Regions from separate parts of the Exiguobacterium sp. s46 genome, predicted to be linked through region 1. Evidence: riboswitches for the same ligand, from Rfam matches in the RefSeq annotation. Region 1 holds a riboswitch; each other region holds the start of a gene.
The links. A riboswitch is a leader RNA that binds a small molecule or an ion and turns the genes downstream of it on or off. The one in region 1 is predicted to bind S-adenosylmethionine.
Positions count from the first base shown of each region.

Region 2: linked by a shared signal. The riboswitch ahead of KNQ08_RS13150 (2,3-diketo-5-methylthiopentyl-1-phosphate enolase) and the one ahead of KNQ08_RS11165 (methionine ABC transporter ATP-binding protein) in region 1 are both predicted to bind S-adenosylmethionine.
Region 3: linked by a shared signal. The riboswitch ahead of metK (methionine adenosyltransferase) and the one ahead of KNQ08_RS11165 (methionine ABC transporter ATP-binding protein) in region 1 are both predicted to bind S-adenosylmethionine.
Region 4: linked by a shared signal. The riboswitch ahead of KNQ08_RS13690 (LLM class flavin-dependent oxidoreductase) and the one ahead of KNQ08_RS11165 (methionine ABC transporter ATP-binding protein) in region 1 are both predicted to bind S-adenosylmethionine.

Region 1 is NZ_JACSMY010000001.1:2,167,579-2,170,770, reverse strand. It holds gene KNQ08_RS11175 (thymidine kinase) at 1-353, shown strand, start outside; gene KNQ08_RS11170 (alpha/beta hydrolase) at 426-1,184, opposite strand; SAM riboswitch class I at 1,252-1,353, opposite strand; SAM riboswitch class I at 1,603-1,706, shown strand; gene KNQ08_RS11165 (methionine ABC transporter ATP-binding protein) at 1,793-2,821, shown strand; gene KNQ08_RS11160 (methionine ABC transporter permease) at 2,811-3,192, shown strand, end outside.
Region 2 is NZ_JACSMY010000002.1:313,317-316,508, forward strand. It holds gene KNQ08_RS13145 (2-hydroxy-3-keto-5-methylthiopentenyl-1-phosphate phosphatase) at 1-8, opposite strand, end outside; gene KNQ08_RS13150 (2,3-diketo-5-methylthiopentyl-1-phosphate enolase) at 5-1,195, opposite strand; SAM riboswitch class I at 1,266-1,367, opposite strand; SAM riboswitch class I at 1,573-1,676, shown strand; gene mtnK (S-methyl-5-thioribose kinase) at 1,755-2,921, shown strand; gene mtnA (S-methyl-5-thioribose-1-phosphate isomerase) at 2,918-3,192, shown strand, end outside.
Region 3 is NZ_JACSMY010000001.1:1,715,327-1,718,518, reverse strand. It holds gene pckA (phosphoenolpyruvate carboxykinase (ATP)) at 1-1,069, opposite strand, end outside; SAM riboswitch class I at 1,304-1,430, shown strand; gene metK (methionine adenosyltransferase) at 1,559-2,767, shown strand; gene KNQ08_RS08965 (GNAT family N-acetyltransferase) at 2,905-3,192, shown strand, end outside.
Region 4 is NZ_JACSMY010000003.1:94,446-97,637, forward strand. It holds gene KNQ08_RS13680 (DUF2325 domain-containing protein) at 1-643, shown strand, start outside; gene KNQ08_RS13685 (DUF975 family protein) at 707-1,345, shown strand; SAM riboswitch class I at 1,459-1,561, shown strand; gene KNQ08_RS13690 (LLM class flavin-dependent oxidoreductase) at 1,636-2,694, shown strand; gene KNQ08_RS13695 (ATP-grasp domain-containing protein) at 2,691-3,192, shown strand, end outside.

The sequences.
Region 1 (3,192 bases):
ATGAAGTTCAATTCTTTGATGATGAGATCGTACAAGTCATCGAAGCACTTGCACAAGACGGAAAACGCGTCATTTGTGCAGGCCTTGATCAAGATTTCCGGGCAGAGCCATTCGGCAAGATGCCGGAATTACTGGCGCGCGCAGAATTCGTAACGAAGCTGCAAGCCATCTGTCTTTCATGTGGTGATCCGGCTTCCCGGACACAACGGTTGATTGATGGAAAACCAGCGAACTACGATGATCCGATCATCCTAGTTGGCGCTTCAGAATCATATGAGCCACGGTGCCGCCATTGCCATGAGGTGCCTGGAAAACCGAAGCCGCTCCAATCGGTGCAGCACCAAGAAAATTAAAAAAGACGAACCGGTCGCGGTCGTCCTTTGATGTAACAGCTATTCGCTTCTAAGTGAATAGCTGTTTTTTTATTATCCCGTTTCCTGTGAGAACCGGCTTGAGCGTTCGATAAAACGGATCGTCTCACGAACGATCAAATCCTGATCATGATCGAGGGTCGCGACGTGGTACGAGTTCAGTAAACAGTAGCTTCGTTTATCATTCGTTCCGATGTGCTGATGCAGATAATCCGAGCTCGACGGCGGGACGACGTGATCGGTCGCCGAGTAGAGAATTAATGTCGGCAGAAGGATCGATCCGAGGCGTCCTTTCGTCTCATCCATCAGACGGACGAGTTCGAACGCACAACGACTTGGAACGAGGTCATAGATGATTTCGAAAGCAGACCGTTTGATGTCCGGTGCCCCTTCTGGTAAATACTCTGGACCGTCCTCGAACGAAAGTGCTTCGTAAGAAGGAACGGAAAGAGCAGCATTGATCGTAATGATGCCGGCAAACGGAATGCCGTCAGCGGCGAGCGACAGTGCAAGCGTCGCACCCATCGATTGACCGATGACGAAGACTTGATCGCATGTTTCTTGTAAACGTTCATAGCCGTCTTGCAGGCTTTGCTTCCAACATCGAGCAGTCGATTGTTCAAACTCGCGGACGTTCGTTCCATGTCCACGTAAGCGCGGGGCATAGACGGTAAAACCTTCAACAGCGAATGCCTCACCGACGTCCCGGACACTTTGCGGAGTGGCGTTAAAACCATGACAGATTAGAATGCCGATCGATCCACCTTGAAAATAAAACGCTTCAGCACCAGTCAATACAGGATAGTTCATCATTACTATTTTTCCTCCATTCATGAAAAAAACTCGTCGACGTCACTGCTTGGACGCCCACGAGTTTTTCACCGTATCATCCAAAGCCGCGCTTTGCTGGTCGGAGCACCTTACAGATTGCAGGTTGCCGTGAAGTCATAGAGCCAGGTCTCTCGTTCACTCTTGATAAATATCATATTGGAATTGTCGGAATAATCATTGAAGCGATGGTAGCACGACCAAAAATGACTTGTCAAATCTTTCTTGACGAATCATGATCCGTTGAGTAAGCTAACTCATAACTTGTTCATCCATCGATATGCGCCAAATGGATTATTTTTGCAAAGTTGGTTGACTTTTAAAGTTTCGACCCGTAATGTAAAAATTAGTTTTACGACATAAGCAACAACGCAACAACACACATACGAATTTCATACCGCAATACTTATCCAGAGAGGTGGAGGGACTGGCCCTACGAAACCTCGGCAACAGACTCATTATGAGCACTGTGCCAATTCCATCAGACAGATGTCTGAGAGATGAGTAGAGTGGATTCTGCCACTGTGCGGATCCAGGTCTCTTCTTGTTTCTCAAGAAGGGACCTTTTTTGTTGAATGAAGGGGGAAAACGGAATGATCGCATTTCATCAAGTCAAGAAAACGTACGTCACGAAAGATCAGACGATCGCAGCGCTCGACGGTGTCGACCTGACGATCGAAAAAGGCGAAATCTTTGGTGTCATCGGCTTTAGCGGTGCCGGAAAAAGTTCACTGCTCCGCTGTGTCAATCTATTAGAACGACCGACGTCAGGAACGGTGACGGTCGATGGAGAAGATTTAACGCAACTGTCTCCGAAAAAATTGCGCCAAGCAAAACAACGGATCGGGATGATCTTTCAGCACTTCAATCTATTGAATGCGAACACGGTCTTTACGAATGTCGCGAAACCACTCGTTCTCGCAGGCGTCAAGAAAGACGAAATTCGCCGCCGGGTGACGGAGTTACTCGAATTCGTCGATCTCGCGGACAAGGCGGATCATTATCCGGATCAATTGTCGGGTGGGCAGAAACAGCGCGTTGGTATCGCCCGGGCACTCGCGACGCAACCTTCCGTCCTCTTATGTGACGAAGCGACGTCAGCACTCGATCCCCAAACGACACATCATATTCTCCAGTTATTAAAACGGATCAATGCCGAGTACGGGATCACGATTCTCTTGATCACCCACGAGATGGGCGTCATTCGTGAAATTTGTGACCGGGTCGCCGTCATCGAAGCTGGAAAGTTGATCGAGTCAGGAACGGTCTTCGATGTCTTTTCGAATCCAAAGACCGAGACAGCGAAAAACTTCGTTCGCTCCGTCATGCACGACGAGATTCCAGCATCGATTCGCCAGTTGATCGAGTCCCGGAATGCACATCCGATCTATAAGATTCATTTCCTCGGACATCACACCGGGCAGCCGCTCTTATCGCAAGTTGCGAAACGCTTTGACGTCGATGTCAACATCTTGCACGGTAGCATCACGGAGTTGCAGGAGACACCGTTTGGCACTCTGCTCGTTGAACTGATCGGTGAGCCGGCTGAAGTAAAACGAGCGTTACACTACATCGATCAGGCACAGGTGACGGTCGAGGAGGTACTTGCCCATGCTAGTTAATTACAGTGATATCTGGACAGCATTTTTACAGACGATGACGATGGTATCCGTTTCGCTCTTATTCTCGACATTGATCGGCTTACCACTCGGGATCCTGCTTGTCGTCACGCGAAAAGGAGCATTGCTTGAAAATGTCCCGCTGTTCACGTTCTTCAACAGTATCGTCAATATTTTCCGCTCGATTCCGTTCATCATCTTACTCGTCGCGATCATCCCGTTGACGCGCTTGATCGTTCAGACATCGATCGGAACAGAAGCCGCCATCGTCCCGCTCGTCTTTTACGCTGCACCGTACATGGCGCGTCTGATCGAGAGTTCTTTACTCGAAGTCGATAAAGGCGTTCTTGAAGCAGCAGAAGCGATGGGCGCGA
Region 2 (3,192 bases), on a different contig from region 1:
ACGGTCATGACTTGATCCCCCAAGCGTCAAGGGCGATCCGTAATTCTTCATGACGCGATGCTGCCGCCGATAGGGATTCATTTGCGAGTGCCGCATCGAGCGCCTGGCGGAAAGCAATGACACCAGCCGCAGCACCTTGCGGATGACCATGTACGCCGCCGCCGGCGTTGATGACGGAATCGATACCGAAGTCCCGTACGAGTTGAGCGACGAGTCCAGGATGAATACCGGCTGAAGGAACCGGGAAGATCGATTTCGTCTGACCGAGACGGGTCGCTTCGACCGCGATGCCACGGGCGACATCCTTTGGCAAAGCGACATTGCCGTAAGGAGACGGGAATAGCGTCAAGTCTGCTCCAGCAGCACGCGGTAATGTGCCGAGTAAGACAGGAGCTGCGACTCCGTGATTCGGGCTAGCGATCAACGCACCGCTATATGCTGGATGATTGAAGATCGGAACGTTGATTTCCGGATCACTCACCAGTTCGCGTAAGACGTCGAGTCCGTATGTGAAGGTATTCAGCAAGAATGCGGTCGCTCCAGCATCAATCAATCGCTTGGCTTGATCCTTGAGCGTAAAGACGGGACCGCTGAGTGTGATCGCATATAACGCACGTTTACCGGTCCGGTGGAAGTGAGCATCGATGACCTCACGTCCGATTCGTGCCCGGTCAATCGTCGGTGTCAACGGATTGTCGTATAGGATCTCATCGTCTTTGACGAGATCAATCCCACCAGCGAGTTGTCCTTCGAGTTGATCACGAAGGAACGATAAATCCCGTCCGATGACTCCTTTGAAGATGCTCATTAACAATGGACGATCTTCGACACCGATCAAGGAACGGACCCCTTCGATCCCGAATTTCGCACCTGGAAAGTCCGACGTAAATGTATCGGGTAATAGCAATTCCGTTAGTTTGATTTCACCGTCGAGTGAGAGTTTCCCGAAGACGGTCGTCAGAATCGCAGAAAAGTCGCGCGACACGTTATGTTCCGGATAACGAATCGTGATATATCCTTTGCCATCGCGCTCTTCGGTATGTACGACTTCCCCTTTGAACGAGGCGAGTTGTTGTTGTTCGAGATGATTCAGTTCCGTCCAAGAACCGACTGTCAGACCAAGCGCGAGTTGTTCAGCGCGTTGCTCGAGTCGATCACGGGCGGTCAATTGATAAGTAGCAGTGATATAAGCCATGTCTTTCCTCCTTCAACAAAAAAATGGTCTCTCGTCAGCGACAAGAGACCATGAATGATTCGAACGTGGACTCTTATCTGTCAGCTTAGTAGCTGCAAGAATTAGCACCGTGCCAAAAGGTCGGTTGCTGCGACATCGTAGGGCTTGTCCCTCCGTCTGCTCTTGATAAGAATTGGATGAAATTGTGAAATCTAATTGCAATTTTTACATGAGAATCGCCACTTGTCAAACTATTTTTAGAAAATTTATTTTTTTGAAAATACTCTTTCTATAGATGGCATAAAAATGATATCCGTTTCTGCTTGATTTCGATTTGACAGCGAGGAAGTCGATTGCGTAAGATTCAAATCAATATCACACACGACAACTACATACGACTCTTATCGCGAGTTGGCAGAGGGAATTGGCCCGATGACGCCGCAGCAACCGACCACTGGGCACGGTGCTACATCCAACAGACGTTTCGTCTGAGAGATAAGAGGACGCAATGACTTTCCTGCGCCTCTTTTCGATGACGAAAAGAGGCGCTTTTTCGTGTATCACATAGGGGGAAACTGATATGACATACAAAGCATTCACAGAACAGGACGCGATTGATCGTGTTCGGACACTAGGACTGATCGGCGATGGAGCCGTCGAAGCAGAAGAGATTGGCGACGGGAATCTCAACCTCGTTTTCCGAATTCGAGAGGGGGAACATCGATTGATTCTAAAACAAGCACTCCCGTACGCAAAAGTCGTCGGTGAGAGCTGGCCGTTATCACTCGAACGGGCGTGGATCGAGCAATCCGCACTCCGTGAATTCGCACGGCATGCCGTGCCGTTCGTACCACGTGTTTTTCATGCTAGTCACGAAGAGGCGTATACGGTCATGGAAGATCTTTCACATCTGACAATCGTTCGAAGCGGTTTACTCGTAGGTGAACAGTATCCGTTGCTTGCGGAACATATTGGTTCTTATCTCGCTCGGACTTTATTCCATACATCGGACTTTGCGCTTGGTCCGGTTGAAAAGAAACGTGTCGCCCGAACGTACTACAATCCAGATTTGTGCGACATCACGGAAAAATTAATCTTCACGGATCCGTTCCATGACGCGGAGACGAACGAGATTGAAGCCGGGCTTGAAGAAGAGGTGGCATATTTATGGGCAGACGATGAGTTAAAACGCGAAGTCGCAAAACTTGAAGCGCTCTTCATCACAAAAGGCGACGCCTTATTGCACGGCGATCTACATACAGGAAGCATCTTCGCCTCGGCGACAGAAACGAAGGTCATCGACCCTGAATTCGCCTTTTATGGTCCATTCGGATTCGATGTCGGGCAGTTCATTGCGCATCTATTCTTCGCAGCATATCCGGATTACCCTACACGACGTGACGCCCGAATCAAGGATATCGATACGTTCTGGCTGACGTTCGCTTCAACGTTCCGTGCATTATGGGAACGGGAAGCCGTCGAACCGTTCCGGGCATCAGGACTCGTCGATGATTTACTGAGCACGATCTTGCAGGATGCCCTTGGCTTTGCCGGTTGCGAATTGATTCGGCGGACGATTGGTCTTGCACCGGTCGCTGATTTAGAATCAATCGATTCAACGACGGAACGCTTAGAGCGGAAACGTCACGCTCTTCGTCTAGGAGCGGCGTTAATCAAACGCCGTACAGAATGCCGGACATTCGATGATTTACGAAACTTTGACGTAACGGAGGAACTCAGCCGATGACTACATTCGTCCAAAGTATTCGTTACGAAGACCGTGTCTTGACGATTCTCGATCAGACACGTCTACCGCAAGAAGAGCACTATGAAGTCATTGCTGATCTCGCGCAAGCGGTTGAGGCGATTAAACAACTACGTGTCCGGGGCGCGCCTGCGATCAGTTTATTCGGTGGATTCGTGCTCGTTCAAGAAGCATACCGGTTTGAAGCGGCGCTACCGGTCTACAAGCAAGCCTTGCTTGAGACATCGGCGACGTTACTCGCGACACGACCGAC
Region 3 (3,192 bases), 450 kb from region 1:
CTTTCGTCAATTTACTGATCGGAGGCAAGACACCGTACGCATCAGCCGTCAAGAAGACGATCGTCTTCGGGTGACCAGCACGTGACGGAACAGCGATATTATCGATTGCAGTGATCGGATAAGCAGCACGCGTATTTTCCGTCAACGATGTGTCATCGTAATCAGGGTGACGGGCTTCGTCGAGCACGACGTTTTCAAGGACGGTTCCGAAACGGATCGCGTCAAAGATTTGCGGTTCTTTTTCGCGTGATAAGTTAACGGTCTTTGCATAACATCCGCCTTCGATGTTGAAGACACCGTCGTGCGACCAACCATGCTCATCGTCGCCGATCAATTGACGGCTGTCGTCTGCTGAGAGGGTGGTCTTACCAGTACCGGATAGACCGAAGAACAAAGCGACGTCGCCTTCGTGTCCGACGTTTGCCGAGCAGTGCATCGAAAGAACATTTTCTTGTGGCAAGAGATAGTTCATGACGGAGAAGATCGATTTTTTGATTTCTCCCGCGTATTCCGTTCCACCGATCAGGACGATCCGATGTTCGAACGACATCGCGATGAACGTTTCGGAGTTCGTTCCGTCAACGGCAGGATCTGCTTTGAAATGTGGCGCATAGACGACCGTGAACGGTTCGAAGGCAGCCACTTCAGGATACTCGCGTAAAAAGAGTTGTTTGGCAAACAGGTTATGCCAAGCGTATTGTGTGAGCACACGGACCGGAAGGGTGAAGTGCGTATCTGCTCCAGCAGCAGCTTCTGTGTAGTAGAGCTGGTCGGCTTCGTTCATGTAACGAAGAACCTTTTGCAACAATTGTTCAAATTTGTCTCCATCCATTGGTTGGTTGACATGCCCCCAATCAATGTGAGACTCGCAGGAAGAATCACGGACGATGAACTTATCTTTTGGTGAACGACCTGTAAATTTCCCCGTTTCTACAGATAATGCGCCGTTCTCAGCAAGGACACCTTCTTCGTTTCGAATCGCATGTTCGACAAGTTCAGCAACAGATAGTTGTTTGAACACATGCTCTTTCTTGAGTAGTTCTTCGATATTCAGGACCGTCATCGGCATCCTGACCCCACCTTTCCCCTACGTTGGTTTTGGCTCACTGTATTTAGTATGACACATTTATTATATATGACATACTAAAGAGAGAGCAATCATTTTCTGATGCTGATTTCTATTTATCTGGAAACGCTTTCAGCATTAACAGTTTAACATCTCTTTCAAAAAGTTTCGACTAGAATTTGAAACCTTGCTTGACAGAGTAGGTACAACTTTATATCATGTAATTCGTAACGGATACTCTTATTCTGAGCAGGTGGAGGGAACAAGGCCCGAAGAAACCCGGCAACCGTCCTACATTAATTCACATATTAATGAGGGAAAAGGTGCTCTCCTGAAGCGAAGTAAACACTTCGAACGATAAGAGGGTAAAGGAAGAACGCACAACCTTTCCCTGACCATTTTTTGGACTTGGAAAGGTTTTTTTCATTTTACCGTCCCACTCAACTAGGGGAAATGAGTACACCGTCAAATTCTTTTTTGGGAGGGTCATACATGACAAACCTTAATCGCCGACTATTCACGTCGGAGTCAGTCACTGAAGGTCATCCAGATAAAATCTGTGACCAAATTTCGGATTCAATTCTTGATGCAATCCTCGCAGCGGATCCAAACGCGCGTGTTGCGGCAGAAACTTCTGTTACAACAGGTCTCGTTCTCGTTGCAGGTGAGATCACGACATCGACTTACGTCGACATTCCAAAAGTCGTCCGTGAAACGATTCGTGAAATCGGTTATACACGCGCGAAATACGGTTTCGACGCTGACACGTGTGCTGTATTGACATCAATCGATGAGCAATCAGCAGACATCGCTCTTGGTGTCGACCAAGCGCTTGAAGCACGTGAAGGTAGCATGTCTGATGCAGAAATCGATGCAATCGGTGCAGGAGACCAAGGTCTCATGTTCGGTTACGCAACGAAAGAAACACCAGAACTCATGCCACTTCCAATCTCGCTCTCACACCGTCTCGCACGCCGTTTGGCAGAAGTGCGTAAAAACGGTCAACTCGACTACCTTCGTCCAGACGGAAAAACACAAGTCACGGTCGAATACAACGAGAACAACGAGCCGGTTCGTGTCGATACGATCGTCATCTCGACACAACATGCAGAAGAAGTCACGCTTGAGCAAATCCAAGCTGACTTGAAAGAACACGTCATCACACCGGTTATCCCGGCTGAATACATCGACGCAGCAACGAAATTCTTCATCAACCCAACTGGTCGTTTCGTCATCGGCGGACCACAAGGAGATGCTGGATTAACTGGTCGTAAGATCATCGTTGATACGTATGGTGGATACGCACGCCACGGCGGTGGAGCATTCTCAGGTAAAGATCCAACAAAAGTCGACCGTTCAGCTGCATACGCAGCACGTTACGTCGCGAAGAACCTCGTTGCTGCAGGTCTTGCAGACAAAGCAGAAGTTCAACTCGCGTACGCAATCGGTGTCGCGCACCCAGTATCAATCGCGGTTGACACATTCGGTACAGGAAAACTTCCTGAAGCGCAACTCGTCGAATTGGTTGCTGAAAACTTCGATCTTCGTCCGGCTGGAATCATCAACATGCTTGATCTCCGTCGTCCGATCTATCGTCAAACAGCTGCATACGGTCACTTCGGTCGTACAGATGTTGAGCTTCCATGGGAGCAAACAGATAAAGCAGCAGTTCTTGAAGAACAAGCAAAACGTTTCGCATAATCAAAAAGTCCGAAAACCCTACGCAGGTTTTCGGACTTTTTTGTTTCCGTGGAACTTTGCAGGAAACGAATGTTTTTTCTAGAAGAGGGTAAAAGTACATGAGTCGATTCGTATGAATACAAAGGGGGGTTCCGATTATGGAAATACGCGAAGCTATTCCAGCTGATGCAGGACGTATTCATGACATTGCCGTCACATCTTGGTTGGATACGTATGCAGAAATCTATTCCGAACGTTCGAAAGCGCATTTCGTGCAGGAGGCGTATCCGCAAGAAGAAGTCGTTCGTGCGATCCGGACGGCGGAAGAAGCACGGGGAGAGTATTTTTATGTCGGAATCATCGATGAGGAAATCGTCGGTTTCATTCATGCTGTTGATGTTGAGGGAACGTGGGAAATCATTCGTCTGTACGTCTTGCCGAAATAT
Region 4 (3,192 bases), on a different contig from region 1:
ACGGAAGGATACACTGACGATTGCTTGGAAGCATCCATTCACGTATAAAGAGCCGATCGTCAACGCATCATCTAACCGCCCATCAGAGGTAGAGCAACCGGTAGTGAAGACGTCTGTGACAACGAAAAAGTCAAATCGGTATGCACGAAAAATGAAACGACAACCGGTTCCGAAAGCTAAAAAAGCACAGCGTCGCGTCCGTATGCCAAAAGAGCGAACGATTGAACCGATCGTGACGACAGCCGTACCTGGACAATTGATGGATTTCGTTGATAAGACACCACTTGATTTCACGCGCTTCACAGGAATGCGTCTCGTCATCGTCGGAAATGAACAACAGACCGCTGTCTATCGCGAGTTCTTTGCGCCGACGGGAATCGAATTGATTCATCTTGCAGGGGACGCACAGTCCGCGAAAAAGATTGCCTGTCTCGCCAAAAAGACGGACGCGATCGTCGTCGTGACGAGTCGCGTTTCTCATGCAGCGAGTGCACATGTCATCGCGCAGGCAAAAAAGCATGGTATTCCATTCGCGATGGAACGGCTCGACGGTCGACGATCGTTATACACGGCGTGTGAACGACAACTTGAGCGTGCTTGGCTCAACCAGCAACGAGACGGGAAATTATTGAAAAAAGAGTGAAACATTAGAAGAATTCGACCGTAAAGTAAGGTGAGAACTTATTTTTCAAGGAGGACCTTACTCATGTCATCTCAATTAAAAAAAGCAGCGAAGGAGTCGCTCAGCGGTCGTTGGGGATTTGCCATCCTCATGTTCGTACTGTTTTCTATCATCCAGAGCGTTCCGACGTTCATCGGACCAGATCCTAACGAAGATCTAAATGCGATGAGTGCGGTCAGTATCATTCTTTCGATTTTATTGATCCCAATCGCAGCGGGTTGGACGTGGGTCGCGATGTCGTTCGCACGCAATGAAGAAGTCAAAGTAGCTGATTTGTTCGAGCCGTATAAAATCTTCGGCAAAGTCATCGGCGTCTCGATTGTGCAAGCGGTCTTCTTATTCTTATGGACATTACTCTTGATCATTCCAGGGATCATCAAGTCGTTCTCTTACCTGTTGACGTTCTACATCCTTCGAGATGAACCATCGGTCGGTATCTTCGAGGCCATCACACGTTCACGTCAACTCATGGATGGTCATAAAATGGAAGCATTCTTACTCTTCCTATCATTCATTGGTTGGGCATTACTCGTGATCGTTACACTTGGTCTTGCTGTCTTATGGGTTGGACCATACTTCAGCGTCACAATGGCAAAATTCTATGATCGTGTGCGTGGTGAACAAGCGCCAGAGCCAACATCAGATTTCGTCGCACCATATTAATACCGAATCCCGACACGACGTCGGGATTTTTTTATGCGTGAAATAATTCCGATTGGAAAAGACGGTTTAATGGTTGCTTTAGTTCAGTGAATTTTGTACGATGAATGCAACACATCTTATCTAGAGAAGTCGAGGGACTGGCCCGAAGACACTTCAGCAACCCCGCTACGGCGGAAGGTGCTACTTCCAGGAAGGGATACCTTCCGAAGATAAGAGCGGACAGGACAAGATACCGTCGCTCTTTTCGAACTTCGAAAAGAGCGTTTTTTTATGATAAGGGGGACGATGGAGTGGAGTATGGTTTTTGGTTACCGATTTTTGGGGGATGGTTACGTAACGTCGAGGATGAACAGATGCCACCGACCTTCGATTATGCGAAACAAGTCGCACAAACAGCAGAACGAATCGGGTTCTCGACGACGTTGATTGCGGAATTGAACTTGAATGATATCAAAGGCATTAAGGAACCGAGTCTTGAGGCATGGACGACGGCAGCAGCGATTGCTGCAACGACAGAACGCCTTGAGATCATGACAGCGGTTCGTCCCGGGTTCCATAATCCAGCGACGACGGCGAAGATGGCGGCAAACATCGATCAGTTGAGTGGTGGACGCTTTACGCTCAACGTCGTTTCAGCGTGGTGGGCAGAGGAAGCGAAACAATACAACGGTATCTTCACAGCGCACGATGAACGCTATGCTCGGACGGAAGAGTTCGTCACGGTCATGAAGGGACTGTGGGCAGATGCGTCACCGTATAGCTTCTCCGGTCATCACTACACGATCGAGCAAGCAGAACTCCATCCGAAGCCAGTCCAGCGTCCAGGCATCAAGCTCTACGCTGGTGGAGAGAGTGAAGCTGGAAAGCGAACGATCGTCGAACACTGTGACGCTTATGTCATGCACGGGGGCACTGTTGAAGAAGTAGCCCATAAAATCGACGACATGAAAGTACGCCGGGAAGCGACGGGACAAAAGCCGCTCGAAAGCTTCGGTCTTGCTGCCTACATCATTTGTCGGGATACGGAAGAAGAAGCACTTCTTGAATGGCAACGGATCACGGACGTCAAGGAAGACAGCGCCGGTTATGCCGGTTATCAGGATTTCATTAGTAAATCGCAACTGGAGCAACAGGTCGAGCGGAACGATTATTCTGTCTCGAACCGTGGTCTACGTCCGAATTTAATCGGGACACCAGAACAAATCGCTGAACGGATTCTAGCGTTCGAAGCCGTCGGTGTCACGTTACTTTTGTTACAATTCTCACCACAACTTGAAGAAATGGAACGCTTTGCTCGTGACGTAATGCCACTGGTCGAAGCGAAACGAAAGGTAGGTCAACAATCATGACAAAAATTCATATTCTCCACGAAAACCAAGAATGGACGGACCATCTCATCAAACGTCTCGAAGAACTCGAATTACCGTATGAACAGTGGCACTTGAATGAAGGAATCGTTCCGCTGGATGAACTGCCGCCAGAAGGCGTCTTTTACAGCCGGATGAGTGCTTCTTCGCATACGCGGGGACATCGTTACGCGCCGGAGTTGACGGAAGGGGTCCTCGCTTGGTTAGAAGAGCATGACCGGACCGTCTTTAACGGAACGCGTGCGCTCCGTCTTGAAGTCAGCAAAGTCAATCAATATACGGCGTTGCGGAAGGCTGGGATTCGTGTACCGAAGACGACGGCTGCCGTCGGACGTGATCAAATCGTACAAGCAGCAAAAGAAATCGGTGTTTCGTCATTCATCACGAAACACAACCGTGCCGGAAAAGGTCTCGGCGTCCAGCTGTTCCACTCGATTGAAGCACTTGAAGCTTATCTCGACGGTCCGACATTCGACGAAC